2 linked regions of the Bacillus pumilus genome follow. The protein of the gene in region 1 interacts with the protein of each later gene in a pairwise test. Links are inferred from orthologs where the notes say so. Each region holds a gene or a part of one and is shown on either strand. Other genes may lie near its edges. The genes, in order: GKC25_RS02275 and grpE.

What was found.
Region 2: the proteins of GKC25_RS02275 (region 1) and grpE interact in binary tests that used the Escherichia coli proteins (3 or more experiments, as listed by UniProt). The link is inferred for Bacillus pumilus from one-to-one orthologs.

Annotation. Positions count from the first base shown.
Region 1 is NZ_CP046128.1:476,344-483,014, forward strand. The notes cover bases 53-2,920. They hold GKC25_RS02275 (Nramp family divalent metal transporter), read right to left. Parts: upstream 2,192-2,920; coding sequence 914-2,191; downstream 53-913. Other genes in these bases: GKC25_RS02265 (hypothetical protein), read right to left, coding at 53-175; GKC25_RS02270 (GNAT family N-acetyltransferase), read right to left, coding at 274-843; GKC25_RS02280 (GlsB/YeaQ/YmgE family stress response membrane protein), read right to left, coding at 2,415-2,675; GKC25_RS02285 (EcsC family protein), read left to right, coding at 2,833-2,920. Also shown: more of GKC25_RS02265, read right to left, coding at 1-52; more of GKC25_RS02285, read left to right, coding at 2,921-3,663; GKC25_RS02290 (DctP family TRAP transporter solute-binding subunit), read right to left, coding at 3,689-4,786; GKC25_RS02295 (ATP-binding protein), read left to right, coding at 4,854-6,473; GKC25_RS02300 (response regulator), read left to right, coding at 6,470-6,671. UniProt on the Escherichia coli protein: H(+)-stimulated, divalent metal cation uptake system. Involved in manganese and iron uptake. Can also transport cadmium, cobalt, zinc and to a lesser extent nickel and copper. Involved in response to reactive oxygen.
Region 2 is NZ_CP046128.1:2,216,655-2,233,729, reverse strand. The notes cover bases 14,110-17,075. They hold grpE (nucleotide exchange factor GrpE), read left to right. Parts: upstream 14,110-15,296; coding sequence 15,297-15,854; downstream 15,855-17,075. Other genes in these bases: dnaK (molecular chaperone DnaK), read left to right, coding at 15,879-17,075; hrcA (heat-inducible transcriptional repressor HrcA), read left to right, coding at 14,202-15,233; hemW (radical SAM family heme chaperone HemW), read left to right, coding at 14,110-14,120. In the rest of the region: bis(5'-nucleosyl)-tetraphosphatase (symmetrical) YqeK, read left to right, coding at 1-447; rsfS (ribosome silencing factor), read left to right, coding at 460-816; GKC25_RS11285 (class I SAM-dependent DNA methyltransferase), read left to right, coding at 813-1,556; late competence protein ComER, read right to left, coding at 1,605-2,453; GKC25_RS11275 (helix-hairpin-helix domain-containing protein), read left to right, coding at 2,544-3,173; GKC25_RS11270 (ComE operon protein 2), read left to right, coding at 3,239-3,808; GKC25_RS11265 (DNA internalization-related competence protein ComEC/Rec2), read left to right, coding at 3,801-6,128; GKC25_RS11260 (YqzM family protein), read right to left, coding at 6,168-6,302; holA (DNA polymerase III subunit delta), read left to right, coding at 6,540-7,559; rpsT (30S ribosomal protein S20), read right to left, coding at 7,694-7,960; GPR endopeptidase, read left to right, coding at 8,159-9,274; GKC25_RS11240 (stage II sporulation protein P), read left to right, coding at 9,341-10,549; GKC25_RS11235 (YqxA family protein), read left to right, coding at 10,564-10,896; lepA (translation elongation factor 4), read left to right, coding at 11,028-12,866; more of hemW, read left to right, coding at 12,981-14,109. UniProt on the Escherichia coli protein: Participates actively in the response to hyperosmotic and heat shock by preventing the aggregation of stress-denatured proteins, in association with DnaK and GrpE. It is the nucleotide exchange factor for DnaK and may function as a thermosensor.

The sequences.
Region 1 (6,671 bases):
GAAAATGGCTGGCTGAAAAGACGAGTGCCAGAATGAGAAAAACGATGCTGAGTCCTACCATGCTATAGGATGGGACAAAGCGGCGTTTGTAGGTGGCTTTTTTTGTTAGGAATGAGAAGAAAATACCAAATACCAAAGGGACAATCCATAAGTAAAATAAAATAATAAGAGACATACATCATACCTCGATTTTTCCTTCTATTTTATCAGATGCCGATCACAACGGATACTACAAAGCTTCACTTTATAAAATAATTCATGCAATCGACACAATTAAGTGGGCTGATTCATCGAATACGTTTTTTGTTTCATATATTCAGGCTGTAAAAGGGCGTACACACAATGATCGGTAAAGCGATTGCCCAGCCATTCACATTGCCTTAATATTCCCTCAAGCGAAAAGGATAATCTCTCTGCAATGCGTCTGCTTTTCTGATTGTCGACAGCAGCCCTAATCTCAATACGGTGCAGTCCGCACTCTTCAAATAAATAGCGAATGACCGCTTTGCAGGCTTTTGTCATGGTGCCTTTTCCTTGATAGCCTTCTCCGAGCCAATAGCCGATTGAAACGGTCCTATTGATCCAATGAATTTGATGGGTGCCAATGATGCCGACGAGTTCTCCATGTGACCAGATGCCCGCTTGAAAACCGTTGTTCTGCATCGCTTGCTGCATGGCGCTTTGGATAAACGCCATACTGTCTTCCTCTGTCTGCGTTGAATCCACCCAAAGCATCCATTCACGTAAATACTCTCTCGACCGCTGAATGAGCAAATACAGACTTCTTGCGTCTCTTGGCTCAAGCAGCCGCATGGATATCTCTTGATCCTGATAAACAAACATGAACCCACATCCTCTCAGGGGAATTCTACCATAACCAAATGGAAAGAAAAAGACAGCTCAACACTGTCTTTTACATAAACGTATCTACAATTAAGAAAAGATTAAGTGCTACAACAAGAGCTGCTATCACCCAAGATATTCCTGTCACCCAGCGGGCATTCGTTAATTCGCCCATAATTCGCTTTTTACTTGTAAATAAAATGAGCGGAATTAAAGCAAAGGCAATACCAAAGGATAAGACGACCTGACTCATCACAAGCGCGGAGGTCGGGTTCACCCCAGATGCAATGATCGCAATAGGGGGAATGATGGTAATCAGCCGGCGGACATATAGCGGGATTCGGTATTGAATAAAGCCCTGCATAATGATATCGCCTGACAGTGTACCAACAGAAGAGCTGGATAGTCCGGCTACAAGCAGACCTACACCAAATAAGATGGCTGATACAGGCCCTGCGAGTGTACCAAAATGCTGAAACGCAACATCCAGATCTTCAACAAAGAGACCATTTTTATAAAATAAAGCGGCTGCCACAATCAACATGCTGGCATTGATGGCCCCGGCGACTATCATGGCAATGAGGATATCTAAAAACTCAAAGCGGAAAATCTGCTTTTTCTCCTTTTCCGTTCTGCCGACGACTCTTCTTTGGGTTAAAGCTGAATGTAAGTAGATTGCGTGAGGCATCACAGTAGCACCTAAAATTCCAGCTGCAAGCAGCACGCTGTCTGCGCCATCAAATTTTGGAATGAAAAGTCCGCCAGCGACACTTGCGATATCTGGTTTGGCGACAAAGGTTTGCACAGCGAAAGCGATCACGACAACGAACAGCATGCCTGTAATACCTGCTTCTAATGCTCGATAGCCTCGTCTTTGCAGCTCTAATATCGCAAATGAACCGATAGCGGCGATAATAGATGCTTCAAGCAGAGGGATTCGAAAAAGCAAGTATAAACCAAGTGCCGCCCCGATAAACTCAGCTAAATCCGTGGCAATAATGACGAGCTCTCCCTGAATCCATAAACCGATTGAAACGGGTTTTGGAAACTCTTCACGTGCGATTTCAGGTAAGTTTTTACCTGTCGCGATTCCAAGCTTTGCGGATAAGGACTGGATGAGCAAAGCCATGAGATTTGATATGAGAATGACCCATAAAAGGAGATATCCGTATTTGGAGCCAGCCGCAATGTTGGTGGCGAAATTTCCTGGATCAATATATGCAATGGCTGCGATAAAAGCAGGGCCGAGAAAAGGAAGGAGCCTTCTAAATCCTTTGACCTTTCCTTCAAGTGCACGTTCAGCTGCCGCTGACATGTGTGCCTGTGCCTCAATGTATTTGTTTGTCATATGTCATCACCTAGATTCTACAAAGTTTTGCTTTGGCACAAAAAGTTTCCTTGATGCAATTTTTAATCATCATATGCCCATCTTCATGAAAAGTCAACTATCTGAACTAATAGGTTTGTTTATCATATGTAAGTGAAAAAAATAGATACCTTGTCAATCCATCACATAAAAAACACCGCCTCTTAGACGGTGTCCCTACTGCTTCCTCTGTTATTCGTTTTCTTTAAGATACCCTTGATCCCACACTGCGGAAGATCAGGCTTAAGATAATGACAAAGATCGCTGCTCCTAAGATTGCTGGAAAGATCGCAAAGCCTGCCAGACTAGGACCCCACGTTCCAAGTAATCCATGACCAATCCAAGCACCTGCAAGCCCGGCAATCATTGAACCGATCCATCCTCCTGGTACACTGCCTCCAGCGAGTGCACTGCCAATAAGGCCGATGACAATCGCCACAACTAATGAAATCAGAAATCCTAACATGTTGATCACTCCTCTTTTTGTTTGTGTATTAAGCAATAACCGTTTTGAAAAAGTTTCAAACCTTTCGAAACCGCTTCAATGTTCTATACGTATGATGGACAAGGATTGTGTATAATAACAAACAAATACTTGAGCGGCATCTAAGGAGGCAAATGGCATGGAGGAAAAAGAGTGGCTAAAAGCACAATTAAAGGAGATTGAACAGTGGGAGAAAGACCAGCAAAAGGTATGGTTTTGGGAGAAACTCAGCCGCCTTCCATTTCAAATGCTGGACAAGCTGACGCCTGCCTTTATTCAGAAAAAAATCGGTGTGCTGCTTGATGAAATGGGGCATTACATTCAATCAGGCGGTGCCTATTTGACATCAGAAAAAGGCATCATCCATCAATTTCAAAAGAAATGTGCTGATGATTCCATTCAGCGCATAGAAGATATTGAAAAAGCTCCTATTGAAATCATGGATGCCATTAGTGAACATATGGGGAAAAACAGGACGAACCTCGCCACGGTACAAGGTGCGACAACTGGTGTCGGCGGTATGTTTACGCTGGCAGCAGATATTCCTGCGGTACTGGGTCTCTCCCTTAAAACATTACAGGATATTGCCGTCACCTATGGCTATGATCCTAAAAACAAGAAAGAGCGGGTCTTCATCATTAAATGCTTACAGCTGAACTCTGCTGATGTGGTTGGGAAGAAATCTATATTAAAAGAGCTGAGGAGCTATCAAGCTTCAGAAGGAAAGCACGAAAACATGATTTCCCAAATCCAAGGGTGGCGTGAAGTGGTGTATAATTACCGGGATTCGTTTGGCTGGAAGAAGCTGTTTCAGCTTGTTCCCATAGCAGGCATTTTGTTTGGCGCAGTTTCCAACCGCTCACAACTAAAAGGTATTGCCGAAACAGGCATGATGCAATACCGAAAGCGAAGAATTGTCACAAGATTAGAAGAGCTCACGCAGCAAGAACAGAGTGAATCTGGTGCATAAAAAATCCCTTTCTCAAAGGGATTTTTTATTTGGTCTCATCCTCATCTTGAAAAGCATGGATAGGAGAATGTTCATAACGCGCACGCAGCTCGCGAATCTGTTTGATTAGGGTGGAACCAATGGTTTTTTCGGCTTCCTCATACAAAGGATCGAGGGCTTTCACCCATTTTTGTCTTTCTGCTGGCGTCAATTCATGAATGGCAATCGGCGATTCCCGTTTAATGTCCTCCAGCTGATCTTTGTTCATCTGTTCTGCATGTTTTTCATTCCAAGCTGTTGTTTCTTCCATGGCTTCAAGTAAAATTCGTTTCGTTTCAGGTGTCTGGCGTTCAAAGAAGGATTGATCTGTTAAGACCACATAGCCCAAATACCCGTGATTACTGATCGTCATATAGTCTTGTATATGATAGAATTTTTTTGAATAAATATTTGAAATGGTATTTTCTTCACCGTCTACTTTTTTTGTCTCTAATAGCTGGAACGTTGAATTAAACGATTCCTGATAGGGCTTTGCGCCAAGAAGTTTGAATTGTTTTTCAATCATATCGCTTTGCATAATGCGGAGAGATTGGTTTTTTAAATCACCAGGCTGTTTGATTGGACCTTTATTAGAGGTGATTTGCTTAAAGCCATTTGTCCAATAGGCCATTCCCTTTAGCCCGTCTTTTTGCAGGGTGCCAAACAATCTTTGTCCAATTGCACCGTGTAGGCCTTCTTGAACCGCATCATAATTAGAAAAAGCAAAGGGAAGGTCAAGAGCCAGCCACTCAGGGGACAGCATGCCGAGCTTCGAGGTAGACGGGGCAATAAATTGAACTTGATTCTCTTTGAGTGCATTAATTTCTTCTATATCAGAATAAAGACTCCCGTTGGAGAAAATTTGAATGCTGATCTTCCCATCAGATTTTTCGTGCACAAGCTCAGCAAATTTCTTTGCGGCAAGTCCTTTTGGTGTATTATCTGCCACGACATGGCTAAATTTGAACACAAGCTGATCCTTCAGCCCTGTCTGTTCATCATCAAAGGTCGTCGCTGATTTTGGCATCATATGATAAAAACCAAAGTATAAAGCGGTTACAAAACCGATTATGAGCAATAGTGTATAGGCGAGTAAATTCTTCATGCGTCCGATCCCCCTTATGTCAAGCATACTTGACCGAGGAAGAATTCGTAAAGATACAGGTGAAAAAATGATGAGAAATCGATTGAAATTACAACAATTATCTATTAGATGGAAGCTCACCATCCTCACATATTTCGTTGTCATTTTCGCCCTTTTAATCGGAGGAATTGTCCTTGTTGGGGGAATCCAGCAAACAGAGGAACGAGAGCTTCGAAAAAGGCTCATGAACACGGCGAGAACAGTGGCTGAGATGAATGAGGTGAAGCAGGCGTTAGCTGATCAAACAAAGGAACGTAACCGATTACAGCATGCCATCGAAGAGATTCGGATTATTCAAGACGCTGACTACATTGTCGTCATGGATATGGATCATGTGAGATTAACGCATCCGGTAAAAACAAGGATTGGTCAGCGCTCGGAGGGGACAGATGAAGAGCCTGCTTTTGCAGAGCATATTTATTTCTCAGAAGCAGAGGGAGAGCTTGGGACAGCCATCAGAGCCTTTTATCCAGTGAAGGATGATCAATTTAATCAAACAGGGGTTGTCCTTGTAGGGAGAACGCTGCCAAGTATGATCGATATATTAGGAGAAATGAAGCGGGATATCCTCATGATCCTTCTGCTGACGCTCAGCTTTGGGCTTGTAGGCTCATTTTTGCTCGCCCGTCATATTAAACAGCAAATGTTTAAGCTGGAGCCGCATGAGATTGTCAGAATGCTAGAGGAGCGCACCGCAACCTTTCACTCTATTAATGAAGGGGTCATCGCCATTGACAATCAGCACATGATCACCATTTTTAATGAAAAGGCGAAGCAAATTTTTGGTGTGACAGGGGATGTCGTAGGCCGGAATATTTGGGATGTGCTGTCTGACACAAGACTCCCTGAGATCATTGATCGCGCTGAACCCGTTTACAATGAAGAAATTCATATGAGCGGAAAGCGGATTATGAGCAGCCGGATTCCGATTGTCATGAAAAAGAAAATTATCGGAGCGGTCGCCATTTTTCAGGACCGGACAGAAGCGGCAAAATTGGCAGAGGAGTTAACCGGAGTCAAGAACTTTGTTGACGGTCTGCGGGTGCAAAACCATGAGCATATGAACAAGCTTCATACGATTGCCGGGCTGATTCAGCTTGGTAAACCCGATCAGGCGCTCGATCTAGCCTTTCAAACGACGGAAGAACAGGAACATGTGATGGACTTTCTTCACCGCGTCATTCAGCATGATGCCGTTGCGGGATTATTGATGAGCAAAATCAGAAGGGGCAAGGAGCTAGGCATAAAGGTCGAAGTAGACGAACATAGCTGTCTGCGTGATTTCCCTGAGCGTTTAGATCAGCATGATATGACGAAGCTGCTTGGCAATCTGATCGAGAACGCCTTTGCCTCGTATGATACTGTAGAAAGAAACACAAAACGCATTTCTATTAGTATTGATCAAACCGAGGATGTCCTCGCGATGTTAATTGAAGACAATGGCTCCGGGATTGAAGAGGAAATGATTCCTTATATTTTCGATAAAGGTTTCACATATGGCAAAGAAGGCGGAACAGGCTATGGTCTGTATATTGTAAAAACGATTATCGATAAAGGAATGGGAAATGTAGAAGTCACATCAAGCATCGGCATTGGTACCACCTTCTCAATCGAATTCCCAATGACAATAGAGGAGAGAGACAGATGACTCAGATTAAGGTGATATTAATTGAAGATGACCCGATGGTGCAAGAAGTGAATAAAGAGTTCATTAAGAGTGTTCCTGGCTTTCAAGTTGCGGCAGTCGCAGGTAATGGGGAGCAGGGCATCCAGCTGATCAAAGAAATTCGTCCAGACCTTGTTGTCCTCGATGTATATATGCCAAAAAAAGATGGCGTGAAGACGC
Region 2 (17,075 bases), 1.7 Mb from region 1 along the record:
GTGAAAAAAGCAGAGATCGCCGCTATTTTTCATGATTATGCGAAATTTAGACCAAAGGAAGAAATGAAGGGAATTATCCAGAAGGAACAGATGAACCCTCTATTGCTTGAATATTCGCCTGAGCTTTGGCATGCCCCAGTTGGTGCTTATCTGGTTAAAAAGGAAGCAGGCATTGACGATCAAGACATTTTAACTGCCATTGAATTTCATACATCAGGCAGGCCAAACATGACATTACTTGAAAAGGTCATTTATGTCGCTGATTATATCGAACCAGGACGTCATTTCCCTGGTGTTGAAGAAGTAAGAGAGTTAGCAGAGCATTATTTGGATAGCGCGTTGGTTCAGTCACTAAAAAACACCATCAGCTTCTTATTGAAAAAGAATCAGCCAGTCTTTCCAGATACATTGGCTACTTACAACTCGCTTGTGCATAAGAACAATTAAGGAGGAATTTGGATGGATTCATCATCAATTTTAAACGTCGCGGCAGGAGCATGCGATGATAAACGGGCTGAGGATATTATTGCCCTTAATATGCAAGGAATCTCACTTGTTGCCGATTATTTTCTCATTTGTCACGGGAACTCTGATAAGCAAGTGCAGGCCATTGCAAGAGAAGTAAAACATCTTGCAGAGGAAAGTGGAATCGAAGTGAAGAAGATGGAAGGCTTTGATGAAGCAAGATGGGTATTGATTGATCTTGGTGATGTCATTGCTCATGTGTTCCACAAAGAAGAAAGAGGATACTACAACCTAGAGAAGCTATGGGGAGATGCGCCGAGAGAAACGCTTTCACTTGGCATTAACTCATGATTTATCAAGGGTTTGCAGGTGTGTATGACGAGCTCATGACACATGCACCTTATGATGAATGGGTTCAGTGGATCCAGCAGAATATCAAACCGAATGCTGCCATTATTGATGTTGGCTGTGGGACTGGAGAAATTTCTCTTCGGTTAGCTGAAAAGGGCCACACAGTCACAGGAATTGACCTCAGTGAAGAAATGCTGGTCTTCGCGCAGCAAAAAGCACAGGCGAAAAAGCAGTCCATTCAATTTTTACATCAAGATATGAGAGAGCTTACGGGTTTTGAGCAAGTCTTTCAAGCAGCGGTTATTTGCTGTGATTCCTTGAATTACTTAAAAAACGAAAATGACGTCAAAAAAACCTTTAAAAACATGTTTCAGCTTTTAGAGGCAGATGGGGTTTTACTCTTTGATGTTCATACACCTTATAAAATGGAAGAGGTATTCCCAGGTTCGACTTATGCCGATCAAGATGAAGAGATCAGCTATATTTGGCAGAGTGATAAAGGGGATGACATGTATTCGGTCATTCACGATTTAAGCTTTTTTGTAAAGGACGGAGACGTGTATCAGCGTTATGATGAGACACATGAACAGCGTACATTTCCATTTGAGACATATGCGGCGTTCCTTGAGTCCGCTGGCTTTGAACAGATAGAAGTGACCGCTGATTTTACAAATGAAGTCCCTGGGGAATTCGCCGAAAGATATTTCATTTCAGCTAAGAAACCAAAAACCATCGTTTAATGGAACGATGGTTTTTTAAAACCCTTTTTTCGCTTGTTGCAGAGATGATTAATTTCTGCGATCATCAGTAAACACACTTGGCGGGTATTGATGCGCAACCGCTTCAAGGTCTTCATCGAATTTTTCATGGGTGTTTTGAAAGAGGCGGTGAAACATATCTTGAACACCTGCTTCAAGTGCTTTAATCCCTTCACCAGTGACGCCGCCTTTAACACACACTTTGTCTTGCAGTGTCGGAAGGGTATAGACTCTTTTTTCAATCAAACGGCCAAGTCCTACAAGCATATCTTCTGATAAGGTGGTGGCTTCTTCTTTAGAAATATCTGTTTCTTCGACAGCTGCTTCAATCATTTTCTGAACGAGAAAGCTGATAAAGGCAGGACCGCAGCTGACGATATCTGACGCCGCTCTTGTAATCGAATGATGAATCTCAATGGGTGTTGAAATGCAGGAAGCTAACTGTCTTAACGCTGTTTTCGTCGCGACACTGCATGACGATCCAAATGTTAAAAGTGACGCTCCTGATAAAGCACGGTTCGTAATGCTTGGAATCAGCCTGGCTGTTTGACAAGGAACGATATCCTGAAGCTGTTCAGGGTGAACCGGACTTGTAATGATGACAATGGTTTGCTGTTCTGTTAAAAGAGGGCTCAGCTCTTTTAAAAGTGGATAAATATCAAGCGGCTTGACACAAACAAAGATGAAATCCTTATTCATGACAGCTCCTGTAAGCTGTTTCGTTACTTCAAGCTCTGGGTGGTTCTTTTTTATATTGAACGCTTTTTCTATGGTCCGGTTTGTGATGGTGATGGATGAGGGATTGACTGCCTTTGATTCAATAAATGCCTCAGTAAGTATGGTACCCATGTTTCCTGTACCGATTATCCCGATATTCAAACGTTCTCCCTCCTTAGGCGCATAGGATCTGTTATCTTCTAAACAGTATGTTGAGCAATAGAAAAATATGATTGAAAGAAGCGTGAGCACGTGAAGCGACTCATTCCATTGAAAAAATACAGTCTTTATATCGGAGCTGGGCTCATGGTCGTGATCATCATCACTTTCTTCCTTTTCGCAGGAAATAGGGAGAGCAGCAGAGAGCCAAGTGTATTGAAGGAAGATAAAGACATACAAGTCACATTAGAAGACAAACAAGAAAAGACCGATAATGAATCACCTCCCATTTTTGTAGAGGTCAAAGGAGCTGTGAAAAAGCCAGGGGTTTATACGTTTCAATTTGATGCACGGGTAGAAGAAGCGATTCGGAGAGCAGGGGGCTTTACTAGTAAAGCAGACACGATTGAAATCAATCAAGCAGCAAAATTAGAGGACAGTATGATGATTTATGTCCGGAAGCAGGGAGAAGCGGAGAGGCAGACGCAAATAGCAGCTGCTGACGCTCCATCGGGTAAAGAAAAGAGTCAAGGTGTCAATGTCAATCAGGCTGATGCGGCGGAATTGCAAACCATTAACGGAATAGGGCCAGCTAAAGCAGAAGCCATCATTACGTACAGAGAGGAACACGGGGAATTTCAACAAATTGAAGATTTGCGGAACATTTCAGGTTTTGGGGAGAAGACCATTGAACGGCTGAAAAGTGAATTGACCGTGAAGTAGAATTGACGGTATAGAAGGAAGGCATGTACACTTAATACCAACCATCATTCTGGAGGGATCAGCTCGTGGAAAGAATTTCATGGAATCAATATTTTATGGCACAAAGCCATTTGCTTGCTTTACGAAGCACCTGTGAGCGGTTAGCTGTTGGGGCGACCATCGTCAGAGACAAGCGTATCATTGCAGGGGGATATAATGGCTCAATTGCTGGTGATGTCCATTGTGCAGATGTGGGATGCTATGTCATTGATCATCACTGCGTTCGCACCATCCATGCGGAAATGAACGCTATTTTACAATGTGCCAAATTTGGTGCACCTACAGCGGATGCTGAAATATATGTCACGCATTTTCCTTGTTTGCAGTGCTGTAAAGCCATTATTCAAGCAGGTATTCGAACCGTGTACTATGCAAAGGATTATAAAAATCACCCATATGCCGTTGATTTATTTGAGCAGGCAGGTGTTCAAACGGAACAAGTTGAACTGGATGAAATGATCATCGACTTAAAAAATCAAGAAAAATTGGCCTTTGTTGCAGATTTAATTGGCAAGCTAAGTGAATCAGGACTTAGTGAAACAGAAATTCGCGTTATGCATGAGAAGGCGAATCAATTATTTACTTCCTATGTTTAATTATTTGCCGTTTGGGGCAATTTCAGCAGCTGTTGGAATTGCTCTGGCTGCATATCATCTTCATATGTATTTCCTTCTCTTTCTTCTCATCATATTACTTCTCAGCCTACTGAAAAAAATTCCCAAGCTCTTTCTCATGATCAGCCTATGTGGAGCTGTTTATACTCTTATTTTTATGGTTCATGAGTTTTTTGAAACGGATCAACCTGTACAAGAAAAATTTCTTTCCGGCTCCGTTGTGATTGAAAGTATTCCGAAGACAGATGGCAATCGTTTTTCAGCAACTGTGTCAACAGAACATGAACGGCTAGCCGCTTTCTATACCATTAAAACAGAGCGTGAAAAAGAGGCGCTAAAAGATGTAGAGCCAGGTATGAGCTGTCATATGACAGGTGATGTTCGGCCGCCTAAACACGCAACCATTCCTAACGGGTTTCAATATGATCAATTTCTAAAATCAAAAGGCATTAGCGCCATTTTCTTACCGCAGTCAATCAAAGGCTGTACAAAAAAAGACAGACCTTCCTATTATCTTCAAGCGATGAGGCAAAATGGCTTAAAATTCTTAGAAGATCATGTGCCGAAAAACTCTGTAGGCATTGTACAGGCCCTTATTTTTGGTGATCGTGAGTTGATTGATCCTGACACATTAAGAGACTATCAAATGCTCGGCATTATTCATCTGTTAGCGATCTCAGGACTGCATGTGCAAACGCTTCTTGCCTGTTTATTTTGGTGTCTGCTTCGTGCCGGTGTGACAAGAGAGACAGCACGTATTCTTTTATTATGCTTTCTTCCTGTTTATGCTTGTTTGACAGGTGCTGCACCATCGGTTTTAAGAGCTTGTCTCATGGCAGGAATCTATTTAGTGATGACGAGCCTGCCGAAAGAAATGAAACAGCCTTCTGCTGTCGTATTAAGCGCAACGTTTTTACTCTTATTAGCGTTTCATCCTCTATTTCTATTTGATATCGGATTTCAGCTTTCATTCGTGGTAACGTTCTTTATTTTGTTATCGACCAGAATCTTATCACAAGCGAAAAGTGCAGTGATGCAGTTATTCCTTATATCCTTTGTTGCGCAGCTTGCCTCGCTTCCTGTTCTTTTATATCATTTTCAGCAATTTTCTTTGCTGAGCATCCCATTGAATATGATGTTTGTCCCTTTTTATACGACGGTTGTCCTGCCTCTGTCCTTACTCTTTTTTCTTTTGTCCATCATTTATCTCCCTCTTGGACAAGCATTGTTCCAGCTGCTTGATTCGGTCATCCAGCTAAGTCATCAGTTGTCAGCACATATGGCAGTTTTTGATGGGTTTAACTTGATTTTTATGAAATCTACTTGGTGGCATATTCTTCTGGAAGTGAGTGCCATTGTTTTTCTGCTGTTTGTGATGGAGTGCAAAGCTTCTGTGAAATCCTATTCTGTGCCAATTCTTTTTTCCATTGGTGTTTTGAGTGTACACTTTTTTACTCCGAACTTTCTCCAAAAAGGGGAGGTCACGATGCTGGATGTAGGGCAGGGGGATAGTTTGTTTATTCAACTGCCCTATCGAAAGGGGCATCTGCTTGTGGATACAGGGGGCAGACTTTCTTTTGAAGAGGAACCGTGGAAAAAAAGACGTAAAGTATCTACGATCGGTGATCAAACGCTGATCCCGTTTCTGCATTCTAAAGGTATAGCAAAACTTGATGTGCTGATTCTCACGCATGCGGATCAAGATCACATGGGAGAAGCGGTTCGTTTAATCAACCGAAATAAAGTAAAGCGGCTGGCCATACCAAAAGGCTTTGCCCGAAGTCCAGAGGACGCAAAGCTGCTAAAAGAAGCAGCTAAAAAAGGGATATTTATTGATGAATTAGAAAGAGGAGATCAGCTCCGAGTTGGAGAGCACATATTTGAGGTTCTGCACCCTTCGCAAGACCGGGTGACAAGTAAGAACAATGATTCACTCGTTCTGGCTTTTACTCTTGGTGGGAAACGTTTTCTGTTCACTGGAGACCTTGAACAAGAAGGGGAACGAGACATCATAGAAGCCTATCCCCACCTGCGAGCGGATGTCTTAAAGGTTGGGCATCATGGCAGTAAAGGGTCAACAAGTGAGGAGTGGCTTCGACATCTGGAGCCGTCCTATGCACTCATTTCGGCTGGTGAACGCAATCGTTATCAGCATCCTCATCAGGAAGTTTTGAAAAAACTAAAGGATCATCAAATGGAGGTGTACCGCACAGATCGAGACGGAAGTGTGACCTATGAATTTCTTGAGAAGAAAGGAACGTTTTACACGCAACCTCCATATGATATCTTACAAAATCAATAAAAAAACTGCCAAAACGGCAGTCATTTAGCAATCATGAAGTTAAGATCCAACGAGGTGTATAATTGTTGCCAAAATAAACATTGAGGCGAAAAATCCGAATGTGACGATAAAACCAACGGCTGAGTCGGTCACATCATTCCGCTTGCTTTGAACATTTTTTTCAAATTCATTCATTTTCATCCCTCCTGGCTAATTTTAGTATACTTGAACTCATTTGGAATTGCTAGAAGGTAAAGTAACCGTTTTCCATTTTCATGATCATTTTATGAATATCGTCTGACAGCGAGCTGACCCGGGAGCTTGCACCAGACGTTTACTATAAATGAGGAGGCGGCACTTTCAGCTTCCTCTTTACTAATGTCTTCACACACTTTAGGATAGAGGAGGAAGTGAAAGAGAGGGATTCAATTTATGGTCTTTGAAGTTTGGAACAATTTAAAAAGAGGGGATATCCATCCCGTTTATTGCTTATATGGAAAAGAAACGTATTTACTGCAAGAAACAGCAGCTAAATTAAGACAAGCTGTAGTAGACGAGGAGACGAAGGATTTTAATTACTCCGTCTTTGATATGGAAGAGGTGCCGCTTGAACAGGCTGTGACGGATGCAGAAACCTTTCCGTTTATGGGAGAAAGGCGTCTCGTTGTGATCAAGAATCCTTATTTTCTTACAGCGGAAAAGAAAAAGGAGAAGATTGAGCATGAGCTTTCTGTGTTAGAAGCTTATTTAGAAAAGCCGGCGCCTTATACCATTCTCGTGTTATTAGCACCATATGAAAAGCTGGATGAACGGAAGAAAATCACCAAATTGCTAAAAAAGAAAGCGGCTATGGTTGAGGCAAAAGAGTTAAACCCAAAAGAAACAACGGATTTCACCATTACACTGGTGAAAACAGAAGGAAAGGCGATGACATCTGAAGCGGCTGAGCAGCTTGTGATGCTATGCGGTGGGAGTCTATCCACATTGTTTCAAGAGGTCAGGAAGCTGAGTACATATATTGGAGAACGAGAAGAAATTGAATTAGCGGATGTCAATGAGCTCGTTGCAAGAAGCTTAGAGCAGAATATTTTCGAATTAATTAACCAAATTGTCAACAGACGCCGCTCTGAGGCCATGCAGATGTTTTATGATTTGCTGAAACAAAATGAGGAACCCATTAAAATATTAGCACTCATATCAACTCAATTTCGATTGATTTTGCAGACGAAGTATTTCGCTCAGCAAGGATATGGGCAAAAACAAATTGCTTCAAATCTAAAAGTCCACCCATTCCGCGTCAAACTTGCTATGGATCAGGCAAGGCTGTTTTCAGAAGAAGAGCTCAAGCAGATTGTCAAAGAGCTATCAACGATCGATTATGAAATGAAAACCGGTAAAAAGGACAAGCAGCTATTGTTAGAATTGTTCCTGCTTCGACTATTGGGCGCTTGAACATAAAAAAACGACCTTCTAAAAAGAGGGTCGTTTTTGTTTAGATGTATAATTGCCAGTCTGTCCTAATGGCTGAGCCGGTCAGGACGGACGTACAGTTAAACAGTTGCCTCATCACTGAGGCGTTGCAAGCATTATGCAGAAAGTCCGTTTACTTGTTTAGCAAGTCTTGACTTGTAACGCGCAGCTGCGTTTTTGTGTACAAGACCAGTTTTAACGGCTTTGTCAATGCGTTTTGCAGCAGAAGAAAGAGCAGCTTTTGCTTGCTCAGCATCGTTGTTAGCTACAGAAACTTCAACTTGTTTAATCGCAGTACGCATCGCAGACTTGATTGTTGCGTTATGTGCACGGCGTTCGTTATTCGTTTTTGTACGTTTGATCGCTGATTTAATATTTGGCATGTGTTTCACCTCCTAAGATACAACCTAAACACAATTGTCTTAAGGTTAAATCTTCACAATAGAACAAGTTGTATTCTATCAAACACACCTTTAGAATGCAATATAAATGTAAAGTATTTTTCATTGATGAAGCGCTCGAATGTTTCTTTAAAGAGATGGAAAGACTACTGTTAATTACTTGGTGGAAGGAGTCTTTTTATGGAGAAACAGAAACTTGATTTAAGTGCTTATCAAATCCGGACAGACTTGGCTGTTGAAACAAAAGAGATACTAGAACAAGAGAACGATCCGAATGTCGTCAAAAAGGACGGAATTCAAGGGATTGTCGAAAAGGAAAAAGAGGAGCATGGCATCCGTATACGCACAGTGGAGATCACGAAAGAAGGGGAGGAGCTGACCAGCAAAAAGACAGGAACATACTTGACGCTTGAGGCGCAGGGCATTCGGGAGAAAGATTCTGAGATGCAGGAAAAAGTCGTCGAAGTATTTGCGCGTCATTTTGCTCAGTTTTTAAAAGACCGAGGCATTCAGGCTGATGCGAGCTGTCTTGTAGTAGGACTAGGAAACTGGAATGTCACGCCAGATGCGCTAGGCCCGCTCACGGTTGAAAGCCTGCTTGTGACCCGGCATCTCTTTGAATTGCAGCCGGAAAATGTACAGGAAGGGTATCGCCCAGTGTCCTCTTTATCACCGGGAGTGATGGGACTGACCGGTATTGAAACAAGCGACATTATACAAGGTGTAATCGAGCGGTCCAAACCTGATTTTGTCATTGCAATCGATGCTCTTGCTGCTCGTGCAGTGGAACGGGTGAATACCACGATTCAAATCTCTGATACAGGCATCCATCCCGGTTCAGGTGTAGGGAATAAGCGGAAAGAATTAAGCAAAGAAACGTTGGGGATTCCAGTGATTGCGATTGGCGTTCCAACAGTGGTAGATGCAGTAACCATTGCAAGTGACACAATTGATTATGTCTTAAAGCATTTTGGTAGAGAACTGAAAGATGACCGGCCGTCCCGCTCTCTTGTGCCGGCTGGTTTGACTTTTGGGAAGAAAAAAGTGCTAAATGAAGAAGACTTACCAGATGAGGAAACGCGTCAATCATTTTTAGGTATCGTAGGGACTCTTCCGGAAGAAGAGAAACGGCAGCTGATCCATGAAGTACTTGCGCCGCTAGGGCAAAATTTAATGGTCACGCCTAAGGAAGTGGATACATTCATTGATGATATGGCAAACGTACTCGCCAATGGATTAAATACAGCACTCCATCAAAAAATCTCTCAAGATAACATGGGTTCTTATAATCATTAATCGGTTCTACTTTCTCTAGCTCGCTCATAGTGTAATTACTAGAAAGCGTGCTGGAGGGAGTAAATCATGAAAAAAAGACCCCGCCGTCCTCGACAGTTGGTCGTTGCGATTAATGGAACAAAAGTAGTGAAAAGCATTTTCTTATTTATAGCCTCGCTTGTTGTGGTGTTTGTGATGTCAGGGGCGTTGACATCTTTAAAGCCAGAGCTGAGGCCGCAAGCCTCGCTATATGGTGTAGCAGATGAGCTTTCCGGAGCGTTCTTCGCTACATTAATGGGTATGGAAAATCAATATTTCGCCTCAGCAGTCCCGAAAGATCAAAAAGGGTTTCATTTCTCTGGACTGTCACTCAAGCTTGCGACTAGTATCAATTTAGAAGACCCGCGTAGTTTTCTAGGGAGAGAACTCCCAGGTTTTGAACATTTTGATACAAAAATCATCTTAGCGGGTGAAGGAACAGACTATACCAACATGCCAATGGAATCGCCGCCGCCAAGTGAAGTCATCCAAGATGAAAAAGAAGCAAATTTGGCAGAGCTGGACAAGCTCGACAAAGATGTGCCGAAAAAGCCTGCGAAAGAGCCGGACCGGTCGACAGGAAAACGAAAAGCCGTGTACATTTACCACACGCATAATACGGAATCATATTTACCATTTTTAAAAGGAGAAACGAATCCAAACAATGCACGGCACTCAAAAGTGAATGTCACCCTTGTCGGCGACATGTTCGGAAAGGCGCTTGATCAGCAAGGAATCGGGAATACGGTCGACAAAACGGAAGTTGAAAAAAGGCTCCTGCAAAAAGGATTAAAGTATCCTCAATCTTATAATGAATCAAGATTGGTCGTAAAAGAAGCCTTAGCGAAAAATGATGACCTCGAATACTTAATTGATATCCACCGTGACTCAAGAAGAAAGAAAGACACCACTGTCGAGATCAAAGGAAAAAAATATGCGAGAATTGCGTTTGTTGTAGGGAAGAAGAATCAAAGCTATGAGAAAAATCTCAAGCTTGCGACGGAGTTCCACCATTTGATGGAGAAAAAATATAAAGGTCTCAGTGTCGGTGTGTTTGCCAAAGGAGAAATTGGCGATAATGGAATTTATAATCAAGATTTATCCGACAAAGCCCTACTTTTAGAATTTGGCGGAGTGGATAATAATATGGAAGAGTTGAAAAATGCATCCAATGCAGCAGCTGATGTCTTCAGCGACATTTTCTGGGACGCGGAAAAGGTGAACGGCAAAGCAAAGGATGAGAAAAAACGCTCTTAAGGTGGTGACGGTGCATGGGATCATTTATTGGAAAAACCATTATTTTAGGACTAGTCTTGCTATTTGGCGTCTTTTTAGGAATGCAGCAGGCGAATAATGGCATGCTGCAAATGAAGGGTTACCATGACCCACAATTAAAAGGCGCGTTCTCCATCCAAATGAACGACGATGAAGAACGAGAAGCCTCTATCTTAGGAACGGCTGTTACAGAAAAGGATCTTGCCGAAAAACAAAAGCAGCTTGAGGAAATAGAGAGCTTTAATGCCTTCTCCAAGGCAGGAAAAGCGCTGTCTGATGGCATGACACATGCAGCCCGTTCTCTTTATGATTGGATGAATGGGAAATAAACAAATCAATACCATATGACTAAAGCCGCTGACCGATGAGCGGCTTTTCTTGATTTCGATTGAATCTTTACAGCCCTATTGATATAATCTAAGCTAGCGCAACCCGCGTTTTATAGTAGGAGTGATAGATTGTGACAGATAAAGAAAAACGATTAGAACGGCAATCAAGAATTCGAAATTTCTCCATTATCGCCCATATTGACCATGGGAAATCCACATTGGCGGACCGTATTTTGGAAAAAACAGCGGCGATTACTCAGCGAGAAATGAAAGAACAATTACTTGATTCCATGGACTTAGAGCGTGAACGCGGCATAACGATTAAATTAAACTCTGTCCAGCTGAAATATAAGGCGAAGGATGGAGAAGAATATATTATGCACCTGATTGATACACCAGGGCATGTCGACTTCACCTATGAGGTATCTCGAAGCCTTGCTGCCTGTGAAGGTGCGATTCTTGTAGTAGATGCAGCACAAGGAATTGAAGCACAGACACTTGCGAACGTTTATTTAGCTCTTGATAACAACTTAGAGATTCTTCCGATTATCAATAAAATCGATCTGCCAAGTGCAGAGCCTGAGCGTGTAAGAGAAGAAATTGAAGATGTCATCGGGTTGGATGCGTCTGAAGCTGTTCTCACCTCTGCTAAGGCGGGTATTGGGATCGAAGATATTTTAGAACAAATCGTCGAAAAGGTGCCGGCACCTGCTGGAGACCCAGAAGCACCGCTTCAAGCTCTTATTTTTGATTCTCTCTACGATGCGTATCGCGGCGTTATTGCGTACATACGAATTGTTGAAGGAACCGTCAGACCAGGTCAGAAAATCAAAATGATGGCGACGGGCAAAGAATTTGAAGTGCTTGAAGTCGGCGTATTCACACCAAAAGCCATGCCGACAGATGAACTCACTGTTGGAGATGTTGGCTACTTAACAGCAGCGATTAAAAATGTCGGTGATACACGTGTGGGGGATACGATCACAAGTGCGGAGAACCCAGCGAAAGAAGCGCTGCCAGGATACAGAAAGCTGAACCCAATGGTGTACTGCGGACTTTATCCGATTGACACAGCGAAATATAATGACTTACGTGAAGCCCTAGAAAAGCTTGAATTAAATGATTCTTCCCTTCAATATGAGGCAGAGACATCCCAAGCACTTGGCTTCGGTTTCCGCTGCGGCTTTCTTGGAATGCTTCATATGGAAATCATCCAAGAACGGATTGAACGTGAATTCAAAATCGATCTTATTACGACAGCACCAAGTGTTATTTACGATGTGTATATGACAGACGGAGAAAAAATCGTCGTAGATAACCCGTCCAATCTGCCTGATCCGCAAAAGATTGAGCGAATTGAAGAACCATACGTAAAAGCAACAATGATGGTGCCGAATGACTATGTAGGCTCTGTCATGGAGCTTTGCCAAGGAAAGCGCGGCAATTTCATTGATATGCAATACCTTGATGCAAACCGAGTGAGCATTGTGTACGAAATTCCTTTGGCGGAGATCGTGTACGAATTCTTTGATCAGCTCAAGTCCAACACAAAAGGCTATGCGTCCTTTGACTATGAGCTGATTGGCTATCGCCCATCTACTCTAGTGAAAATGGATATCATGCTGAATGGCGAAAAAATCGATGCCCTTTCCTTTATTGTTCACCGTGATTACGCATATGAACGAGGCAAGATCATCGTAGAAAAGCTGAAAGAACTCATTCCACGCCAGCATTTTGAAGTACCAGTTCAAGCAGCGATTGGACAAAAAATCGTGGCTCGTTCTACCATTAAAGCGATGCGTAAAAACGTACTTGCTAAATGTTATGGTGGAGACATTTCCCGGAAAAGGAAGCTTCTTGAGAAGCAAAAAGAAGGGAAAAAGCGCATGAAGCAAGTGGGCTCTGTTGAAGTCCCGCAAGAAGCATTTATGGCTGTGCTGAAGATGGACGACAGCACACCAAAAAAATAACACCCTCAAGGCAACCTGCTTTACAATGTCAGCCTTGGCGTTTATAGTCGAAAACAAACAAAGGTGCCGCAGCGATAAACTGCGGCTCTTTACCTGTAAAGAAGGTGTCATCAAATGAAAGCAGCATACATTCATATTCCATTTTGTGAGCACATTTGCCACTATTGTGATTTCAATAAATTTTTCATTAAAACGCAGCCAGTCGATGAATACTTAGCGGCTCTTGAAAAAGAGATGCAGCACACGATCGAGCAAAAGGGCGAGCAAGAACTAAAGACGATCTTTATTGGCGGGGGAACGCCGACATCACTGACCGTCAGCCAGCTAGACCAGCTCATGAACAGCATTCACCGAGTGTTAAAACCGGCAAAACATCTGGTTGAATTTGCAGTGGAAGCAAACCCAGATGAATTATCACTCGAGAAGCTGCATGTGTTAAAAGCAGCCGGCGTCAATCGGCTAAGCTTTGGGGTGCAAACCTTTGAAGACGATTTACTCAAAAAAATCGGACGAGTTCATCAAAAGAAAGATGTCCTCACGTCTTTCCAGCGAGCAAGAGCCGTTGGATTTGACAACATTAGCCTCGACCTCATGTTTGGATTGCCGCATCAAGAAAAGCATCATGTGATGAATTCACTTGAGACAGCTTTCTCATTAGGGGCAGAGCATTATTCTGTCTACTCACTGATAGTGGAGCCGAAAACAGTTTTTTACAACTTAATGCAAAAAGGCAAACTGCATTTACCGCCGCAAGAACGTGAGGCTGAAATGTATGAGCTTGTGATGGATGAAATGGAGCGACATGGATTAAAGCAATACGAAATTAGCAATTACGCAAAACCTGGCTTTGAAAGCCAGCATAACCTGACCTATTGGAGCAATGAAGACTACTTCGGTTTCGGTGCAGGAGCACACGGGTATGTAGATGGCATCCGAAATGTGAACGCAGGGCCTGTGAAGCATTACTTGGAACTGATTGAGCAAACTGGGTTCCCGTATAAGGAAACTCATCAGGTCACAAAAGCAGAGCAGATAGAAGAAGAAATGTTCTTAGGCCTTCGAAAGATCGAAGGGGTGAAAAGTGCCGACTTCCAAGCCAAATATGGTGCTGCACCAGAAGCTCTTTTTTCCACTGTTCTTGAAGAATTAGAAGAAAAAGGTCTCATTGTAAAAGATGACATCGGCATTCGTTTAACAAGAAAAGGGAAATTGTTAGGAAATGAAGTATTTCAAGCGTTTCTCGGTGAGTTATAATTGACATTTTAATTTGAGTTTGGTAATTTTGTTTATACAATTAGCACTCGTTGAAAGAGAGTGCTAACAGGGGTGATGATGATGTTAACAAATCGTCAGCTTTTGATTCTGCAAGTCATCATTAATGACTTTATTCGTTCGGCGCAGCCAGTTGGGTCAAGGACTCTTTCTAAAAAAGAGGACATCACATTCAGCTCTGCGACGATTAGAAACGAAATGGCTGATTTGGAGGAACTTGGTTTTATTGAAAAGACCCATTCTTCATCTGGAAGAATTCCTTCAGAAAAAGGATATCGTTATTATGTAGATCATTTGCTCTCTCCGCGAAAACTGTCGTCTAAAGAACTTGTGCTCATCCAGTCGGCTTTTCAGGAGAAAATTTTTGAGCTGGAAAAAACAGTTCAAAAATCGGCGGAAATTTTATCAGATCTCACAAACTATACATCGATTGTGCTTGGTCCAAAGCTGAGTGAAAATCGATTAAAGCAAATTCAACTTGTCCCCGTTCAGCCAAACAAAGCAGTAGCGATCATGATTACAGATAGCGGGCATGTTGAAAACAAAACCATTACCTTCTCTGAGCATCTCGATGTCTCCGATATTGAGAAGCTGATGAATATTTTGAATAGCCGATTAGCTGGCGTTCCAATGGACCAGCTGAAGGACAGGATGTATAAAGAAGTGGTCATGCTTCTGCGCACACATTTAAAAGATTATGATCACATTTTAGATGCGCTGGGCAGCACATTTACATCGACACAAAATGAATCAAAACTTTTCTTTGGCGGGAAGATTAATATGTTGAATCAGCCAGAGTTTCATGACATCGACCGCATTCGCTCACTCATGATGCTGATTGAGCAAAAGAATGATGTCATGCAGCTGTTTCATCCAAATCAGCAAGGAATCACCATTAAAATCGGTTCAGAAAACAATTTGGAAGCAATGGAGAACTGCAGTTTGATCACAGCCACTTATTCGATTGATCAAAAATCACTTGGCTCCATTGCCATCATCGGTCCAACCCGCATGGATTACGGGCGAGTCGTTAGTCTTTTGCATCATGTATCAAAAGACTTGTCAAACGCACTTTCCAATTTGTATGATGAGTAGGGTGATAAAAGATAGGGGCATTGCCCCTTCGTATTCTTGAATCTTTTGAGGGAGGTGAACACAATGTCAGAAGAAAAACAGACACCTGAGCAAGAAGCAGAGGTTGAAGCACAAGAAGAAGCAGTTCAAGCAGATACTGAGGAAGTAACACATGATGAACAGTCTGCCTTCCAAGAGAAAATCGATGAATTGCAGCAGCTTCTAGATGAAAAAGAAAACAAAATTCTGCGTGTTCAAGCAGATTTTGAAAACTATAAACGCCGTGCTCGAACTGAAGTGGAGACCGTGCAAAAATATCGTTCTCAACATGTTGTCAGCGATCTTCTCCCAGCTCTTGACAACTTTGAAAGAGCGCTTGGAATTGATCCAGACAATGAGCAGACGAAAAGTTTGTTAGAAGGAATGCAAATGGTTTACCGCCAGCTGGTAGAAGCGTTGAAAAATGAAGGCGTTGAACCGATTGAAGCTGTCGGCAAAGAGTTCGATCCAAACCTTCATCAAGCCGTCATGCAAGTTGAAGATGAAAACGTCGATTCAAATATCGTAGTAGAAGAATTGCAAAAGGGCTATAAACTCAAAGACCGAGTTATTCGTCCATCAATGGTAAAAGTAAATCAATAACTACATAATGGGAGGTCATCGATTATGAGTAAAATCATTGGGATTGACTTAGGAACAACAAACTCATGTGTTGCAGTACTTGAAGGCGGAGAGCCAAAAGTTATTGCAAACGCTGAAGGAGCACGTACAACACCATCTGTTGTCGCTTTTAAAAACGGAGAGCGCCAAGTTGGTGAAGTAGCGAAACGTCAATCAATTACAAACCCGAACACGATCATGTCTGTTAAAAGACATATGGGTACAGATTATAAAGTAGAAGTTGAAGGCAAGAACTATACACCGCAGGAAATCTCTGCAATCATTCTTCAACACCTTAAATCTTATGCTGAAGGCTATCTTGGCGAAGAAGTAACAAAAGCTGTTATCACAGTTCCTGCTTACTTCAACGATGCAGAACGCCAAGCAACAAAAGATGCTGGTAAAATTGCTGGTCTTGAAGTAGAACGTATCATCAACGAACCAACAGCAGCTGCACTTGCGTATGGTTTAGATAAAACAGAAGAAGATCAAACGATTCTTGTATACGACCTTGGCGGCGGTACATTTGACGTATCAATCCTTGAGCTTGGAGACGGGGTCTTTGAAGTACGCTCAACTGCTGGTGACAACCGTCTTGGTGGAGACGATTTTGACCAAGTTATCATTGATCACCTAGTAGCTGAATTCAAAAAAGAAAATGGTATTGACCTTTCTAAAGATAAAATGGCGCTTCAGCGTTTAAAAGATGCTGCTGAAAAAGCGAAAAAAGATCTTTCTGGTGTATCTTCTACACAAATCTCATTGCCATTTATCACAGCTGGAGAAGCAGGTCCTCTTCACCTTGAATTAACGCTGACGCGTGCTAAATTCGAAGAGCTATCTGCAGATCTTGTAGAGCGTACAATGACACCTGTACGTCAATCATTGAAAGATGCTGGTTTATCTGCTAGCGAGATTGATAAAGTCATCCTTGTTGGTGGATCAACTCGTATTCCTGCAGTACAAGAAGCAATCAAAAAAGAAACAGGCAAAGAGCCTCATAAAGGTGTAAACCCTGATGAAGTGGTTGCTCTTGGTGCGGCGATCCAAGGGGGAGTCATCACAGGAGATGTCAAAGACGTTGTTCTTCTTGACGTAACACCACTTTCTTTAGGAATTGAAACAATGGGCGGCGTATTCACGAAGCTGATTGAACGTAATACAACCATTCCAACAAGTAAATCTCAAGTATTCTCAACGGCT